DNA from 2 places in the Geobacillus sp. FSL W8-0026 genome. Region 1 is predicted to be linked to the other one. Evidence: riboswitches for the same ligand, from Rfam matches in the RefSeq annotation. Region 1 holds a riboswitch; the other holds the start of a gene.
What was found. A riboswitch is a leader RNA that binds a small molecule or an ion and turns the genes downstream of it on or off. The one in region 1 is predicted to bind thiamine pyrophosphate.
Positions count from the first base shown of each region.

Region 2: linked by a shared signal. The riboswitch ahead of thiC (phosphomethylpyrimidine synthase ThiC) and the one ahead of tenA (thiaminase II) in region 1 are both predicted to bind thiamine pyrophosphate.

Region 1 is NZ_CP150194.1:2,932,542-2,935,959, forward strand. It holds gene NST29_RS14675 (ATP-binding cassette domain-containing protein) at 1-556, opposite strand, end outside; gene NST29_RS14680 (ECF transporter S component) at 571-1,161, opposite strand; gene tenA (thiaminase II) at 1,195-1,878, opposite strand; TPP riboswitch at 1,991-2,098, opposite strand; gene NST29_RS14690 (class I SAM-dependent rRNA methyltransferase) at 2,241-3,418, shown strand, end outside.
Region 2 is NZ_CP150194.1:510,525-513,942, reverse strand. It holds gene thiC (phosphomethylpyrimidine synthase ThiC) at 182-1,873, opposite strand; TPP riboswitch at 2,041-2,154, opposite strand; gene NST29_RS02570 (methyl-accepting chemotaxis protein) at 2,279-3,418, opposite strand, start outside.

The DNA of each region.
Region 1 (3,418 bases):
TGATGACCGTCTTCTCCCGACCGACTTGTTTGACCGTTTGCCACACCGCTTTCGTTCCTTCCTCGTCAAGCAAAGCCGTCGGTTCGTCCAAAAACAGCACATCCGGCTCCAGCGCCAATACAGACGCCAAAGCAAGACGCTGTTTCATTCCTCCCGAAAGCGTATGAATGTCGGTGTGCGGCGCAATGGCCAAGCCGACTTGATCCAACAGCGCGCGAATGCGCTCCGGCATCTGCTCGCGCGGCACGTTTCGATTTTCCAAGGCAAACGCGATCTCCTCATCCGCATACGGCATACAAAACTGAGCATCCGGGTCTTGAAACACGTACCCCCAGCGTTCCGGCCGCTCGAGACGCTCGGCTTTCATCGGCACGTCAATCGAATTGGGAATAAGGCCGGCCATCACTTGCAATAGCGTGGATTTGCCGCATCCCGACGGGCCAAGGAGGAGCACTTTCTCCCCTTGAGCGATCGAAAGCGACAAATCGCAAAACAACAGCCCGGCGCGCCCGGGAAATTTCAGGCGCAGCCGCTCGATCGATACCGCTTCTTTCATCTTTCTTCGCCGCCTTATCGATTCAATGCGTCATAGTCGTCTTGGGAAGCCGGCCGCCACATTTGCGTGACCCCGGTTTTCTCAAGCGCCTTGGCCAACGAGACAGCGAACGCGCCGGCAATCACGATGGCACCGATAAAGCGCGCCAGCAAAAAGAGCGCCATGTTCCATGGGGCGAGCGCGTCAATGTAGCCTTTGTAAAAGTCCATGATGAGCGAACCGACCGTCGCGCCGACCGCGCTTAGCGAGACGACGAACACGTCAAACCGCCGATAGCGGAACGCCGCAAACACAAGCTCGGCAAACAACCCTTGAACAAATCCATAAATGAGCACTTCAAGCCCCCATTGCGACCCCATGATCAGCTCGCCGGACGAAGCCGCCGTTTCGGCAAGCAGCGCCACCCCGGGCTTGCGGATGAGCAAATAGGCGAGCGATGAGGCGATAAACCACATCCCATACATCAATTGATCGGCATGGAAGCCAAACACTTTCACCATATCGTACAGCGGCCCCCATACTTTGTAAATCACCCCGAACACAATCGCAATCACAATCGTTGTTAAAATGTCGGCCAGCTTCAACCCTTTTGCCTTCCGTTCCATCTCAATGTCCCTCCTTTGTTCGTTTTGCCCACGTCAACGGCTTGCCGCCAGCCGCGCAGACGGCCAGCGTTCGAGCCGGTACGCCATGTCCCAAAATTCATACTCATATTCGCTGCTGATTAAGAAATGCTGCTCCATCCGGGAGCGCTCCTCCTCGGTGACCGCCTCAGCGATGGCATCCAAGCGCGCGATCTGTTCTTCGACAAGCGAACGGAACCAGTCGGAACTGTATGTGCCAATCCATTTTTCGTAAATCGGATCGTTCGGCTGGCACGTTTTTAAGCGTTCACCGATTTCATAGTACAGCCAATAGCAAGGCAAAATGGCGGCGATGACATCGCCTAAGTGCCCTTCGTACGCCGCCCGGTACATATGCGAAGTATACGCGTACGCCGTCGGCGCGGGAACGAATGCTGCCCGCTCCGCTTCCGTAATGTTAAGCAGCTCAGCGAACGTTTCATGCAGCGACAACTCCGCCTCGCAGGTGCTCTGCGCGTGATGGGCGAGCCGGGCGGTCGCGGCCAGATCCGGCGCCTTGGCGGCTCCGAGCGCCTGCACACGGGCAAAATGGCGCAAGTAATACGCATCTTGCATCACATAATAACGGAATTTTTCACGCTCAAGCGTTCCTTGGCCGAGCTCCTGAACGAACGGATGGCGAAAGCTCGCCTGCCAGATCGGGTCGGCCGCTGCGCGCACTCGCTTGGCAAAAGACATGGTTTCTCCCCCTTTTTCATCGAAATAAAAACGCCGCTTCCTTTACGGATCGGCGTAAAGAAAGCGGCGTGGGCTCACCGTTTGGCTAGGCAAAAAGGACATAGCCCGCCTTCGTGCAGCTCCTCCACTTCCCTACGCTGGCATTACCCAGATCAGGTGCTAAGGGTCTCAAAGGTACACTTTGATCTCAGCCTTTCTAAAGGCCCCCCTAGTGGATCGCAATGATGCTATTTCCTTGTTTACATTTATCATATCACGGCCGTTCCCGTTGTCAACCGTTTTTTCCGGCCAACGTTGCGTCGGCCACCGCCATTCGCTATGATAAAAGCGCAACGATTGACTACCGGATAGGAGTGAACAGAGTGGCAAACGTCATTTTGAAACGGCAGCGAAAAAAACGGCTTGAACAAGGCCATCCATGGATTTTCCAAAGCGAAGTCGACCGCATCGAAGGCGACATCACGCCGGGCGACTTCGTTGACGTTTATAACCACCAAGGCTATTGGCTGGCGAAAGGGTACATCAACCCCGCCTCGCAAATCATCGTCCGTGTGCTGACGCAAAACCCCGATGACGAATTGGATGAGCGCTTTTTTGTCGAGCGCATTCGCCAAGCGTGGGCGTATCGTGAGCGGATGATCCCCGGCGTTCGCTCCTGCCGCGCCATCTACGGCGAAGCCGATTTTCTGCCGGGGCTGATCGTCGACAAATACGAAGAAATCCTTGTCGTGCAAATATTGACGCTTGGAATGGAGCGGCGCAAAGACTGGATTTTACGCGGCTTGCTGGAAGTGTTTTCCCCCAAAGCCGTCTATTTGCGCAACGATGTGTCCGTTCGCGAGCTTGAAGGGCTCAAACAAGAAAAAGGCTTTTGGTATCAACAAGCGGAAACCGAGGTCGTGATCGAAGAAAACGGCGTTCAATACATCGTCGATATTGAAAACGGCCAAAAAACCGGCTTTTTCTTCGATCAGCGGCAAAACCGCGCCGCGCTCCGCCCGCTGATCGGTCCGGAAACGACTGTGCTCGATTGCTTCACCCATACCGGGTCGTTCATGTTGAACGCCTGCCTGTACGGCGCGAAACATGCCACCGCTGTCGATATTTCCGAACACGCTATCGAGACGGCGAAACGCAATGCGGCCTTAAACGGCTTTACAAACATCGACTTTGTCGTCGCCAACGCCTTCGACTATTTGCGCGAATCCGTGCGCGCCGGCCGACAGTGGGATGTCGTCATCATCGACCCGCCCGCGTTCGCCAAATCGGCCTATGCCGTTCCAAAGGCGCTGCGCGGCTATAAGGATATTAATTTAAACGGGCTCAAACTCGTCAAAGACGGCGGCTTTTTTGTCACTTCGAGCTGCTCATACCACGTCCGCCCGCACCTGTTTCAAGAGATGATCGCCGCTGCGGCGTTTGACGCCAAAAAAGTGCTCCGCCAAGTGTATTGGGGCGGCGCCGGCTACGATCATCCAAAACTGCTCGCCGCTGAAGAAGGAGATTATTTAAAATTCGCTATTTACGAAGTCCGCTCCCG
Region 2 (3,418 bases), 1.2 Mb from region 1:
GTTTTCCCTTCACAAATAAATTATGTTATGACTAGAAATTTACCTCTTATGTCATTATCATAACAGATAAAAAACAATTTGTAAATATATTTTTATTCTATATTTTCTGTATAATTGTATATCCTTACCCAACTGGCGGGCTTCCGCGCTTTCATACGTTCGTCCGTCCTGACTGGACTTGTCATTGATACAGAGAAGCGCCCTTCTGAACAAATTCCTTCGCTTTCGCTTGCATGCCGTCTTCTTTCATTTTCCGCTGCAGCTCATGAGAAATGCTCATCGAGCAAAATTTCGGCCCACACATCGAACAAAAGTGGGCGGTTTTCGCCGCGGCAGCCGGTAAAGTTTCGTCATGGTATTCACGGGCGCGCTCCGGGTCAAGCGATAAATGGAATTGGTCGTTCCACCGAAACTCAAAGCGCGCCTTTGAGAGCGCATCGTCGCGCTGCTGGGCGGCCGGATGTCCTTTCGCCAGATCAGCGGCATGGGCGGCGATTTTATAAGCGACCACCCCGGCACGCACATCCTCTTTGTTGGGCAGCCCTAAGTGCTCTTTCGGCGTGACGTAGCAAAGCATCGCCGTTCCATAGGCCCCAATGATGGCGGCGCCAATGGCTGACGTAATATGGTCATATCCGGGCGCGATGTCGGTGACAAGCGGCCCTAACGTATAAAACGGCGCCCCATGGCAAATTTCCTGCTCCCGCTCGACATTTTCGCGAATTTTATGCATCGGAATGTGTCCCGGCCCTTCGATCATCACTTGCACGTCATGCTTCCAGGCGATGGCCGTCAACTCCCCGAGCGTCTTGAGTTCGGCAAACTGCGCGTCATCGTTCGCATCGGCGATGGAACCCGGCCGCAGCCCGTCTCCGAGCGAAATGGCCACATCATACTGTCGCAAAATTTGGCAAATATCTTCAAAATGCGTATACAAAAAGTTTTCTTGATGATGTGCCAAGCACCATTGCGCAATGATTGAGCCGCCGCGCGAGACGATGCCGGTCACGCGGCTGGCGGTGAGCGGAATGTAGTGAAGCCGCACCCCAGCATGAATGGTCATGTAATCGACCCCTTGCTCGGCTTGCTCGATCAGCGTTTCGCGGTACACGTCCCATGTCAGCTTCTCGGGCGCTCCCCCGACCTTTTCGAGCGCCTGATAAATCGGCACCGTTCCTACCGGGACCGGCGAGTTGCGGAGAATGTACTCACGCGTTTCATGAATGTGTTTGCCCGTCGATAAATCCATCACCGTATCGGCGCCCCAACGCACCGCCCACAGCAGTTTTTCCACTTCATCGTCAATCGATGACGAAACAGCCGAGTTGCCGATATTGGCGTTAATTTTTACATGGAAGCGGCGGCCGATGATCATCGGTTCGCTCTCCGGATGATTGATGTTGGCGGGGATGATCGCCCGCCCCGCCGCCACTTCCTGGCGGACAATTTCCGGATCGATTCGTTCGCGAATCGCGACAAACTCCATTTCTGGCGTGATGATCCCCCGTTTGGCGTAATGCATTTGCGTCACCGCTTTTCCTAGCTTCGCGCGCAAAGATCGGCGGGCAAAGGGAAGCGCCAGCGAACGAGGAGCGACCGCCCGCGGCTCCACTTCTTCGACATCGACGCGCTCAATGATCCAGCGATGCCGGAGAGGTGGCAATCCTTTTTCGATATCTGGCTCAAAATGAGGGTCTGTATACGGCCCTGTTGTGTCGTACACACGCACGGGCTCGTTTTCCACTTCGCCGTGGGCTGTCTTCGTCGGCGACAGCATAATTTCTCGCATCGGCACGCGCACGTCCGGACGCGATCCCTCGATATACACTTTGCGGCTAGATGGGAATGACATTAATGTGCGGATGTTTTCCATGCATGGATCCCCTTTCTTTTGATTTCATCGACTGGATCCATGCCATCACGCTTGGAAGAAGGCAACCATCAAAAAGGGAAAGAGAGAGGACGAGACAAAACAAAAACAGGTTCCGACAACGGAACCTGATCGAAGGCAAAAGGGCAAACGAACATGACACGTCCATCTGTTCCCGCTGCCTGCTTCCCTACGCTGGCATGACCCAGATCAGGTTCAAAGGGTCAAAGAACTTCACCGCGTTCTTTTCTCAGCCCGGCTCTCGGACTCCCCTAGCAGATTACGCGTATGACGCGATCACAGCTCATTTTCTTCATTTTATCGCATCGTCAGCCGGCAGGCAATCTTTTTTTCACTGCCGACTGGGGCGAGATTTGGCCCCCCCTTTCGTATCCATGTTTTTTTCAATTACACCGAAAAATGCTTCAGCATCGTCCGCATCTCGTCCGCCATTTGGCCCAACGATGCCGACGAAGAAGCGATTTCTTCGACGGAAGCCATCTGCTCTTGCGTTGCCGCCGATACGTTAGCGGTGCTGGCGGACGATTGTTCTACAATATCGGTCATCTGTTGCAACGCTTCATCCACATGACGGACATGATCCGTCATCTGTTCAAGCGCCAGCGAAACTTGTCCGATTTGTTCGCTCACCTGCCCCACCGCCTCACGAATATGGGCAAACGATGCCCCACAAGCATGGGCAGCATTCAGTCCATGCGCCACTTCCGAGACGACCCGTTCGGTGGAAGCGATGGCCCGCTTCGTCTCTTCTTGGATGTAGCCGATCAGCTCAGAAATTTGCTGCGCAGAACGAGCCGATTGTTCAGCCAGTTTTCTCACCTCGCCGGCGACGACGGCAAATCCTTTCCCTTGCTCACCAGCGCGCGCCGCCTCGATCGCCGCGTTGAGCGCCAACAAATTCGTCTGTGAGGCGATGCCCGTAATGGCCTCGGTAATTTGTCCGATCTCGTTCGATCGTTCGCCAAGCGCTTTGACGATCTGACCTAGCGATTGGACATGACCGTAGATAAACTGCATTTGCTCCGACATTTTCTCCACCGATTGCTCCCCAGACTCGGCCTTTGCCGCGGTTTCCTGAGCCCGATGAGTGACATCTTTTGTCCGACGGTCCACATCGCCGAGCGTTCGGGAAATGGTATTGACTGCCGCCGCCGTGCCGCGAACAGCGCTAGTCTGCTCTTCGGCATGAGACGCCATCGTTTCCATGGTGGTCGCGATTTGTTCGGTAGCTTTTGTCGTCTGTTCGGCGACAGCGGCAAGCTGTTGCGAATATTGCGCGACTTCCTCGGCATGATGCTGGATGCTTTTCATAACTTCTTGCCATGCGTCCGCCATATAATTTAACGATGCCGCGATCGGCCGCAGCTGGCGCACCCGGTCCAATGGCACACGCGCCGTCAAATCCCCCTCCGTCATCTTCTCTAAGTGGCGGTTAATAACGGCGATCGGCGCAACAAACCGCCGGTAGTTGAGCGAAGCGGAGATCAGACCGATCAGCGCACCAAACAGCACGGTGGCCATCAATGT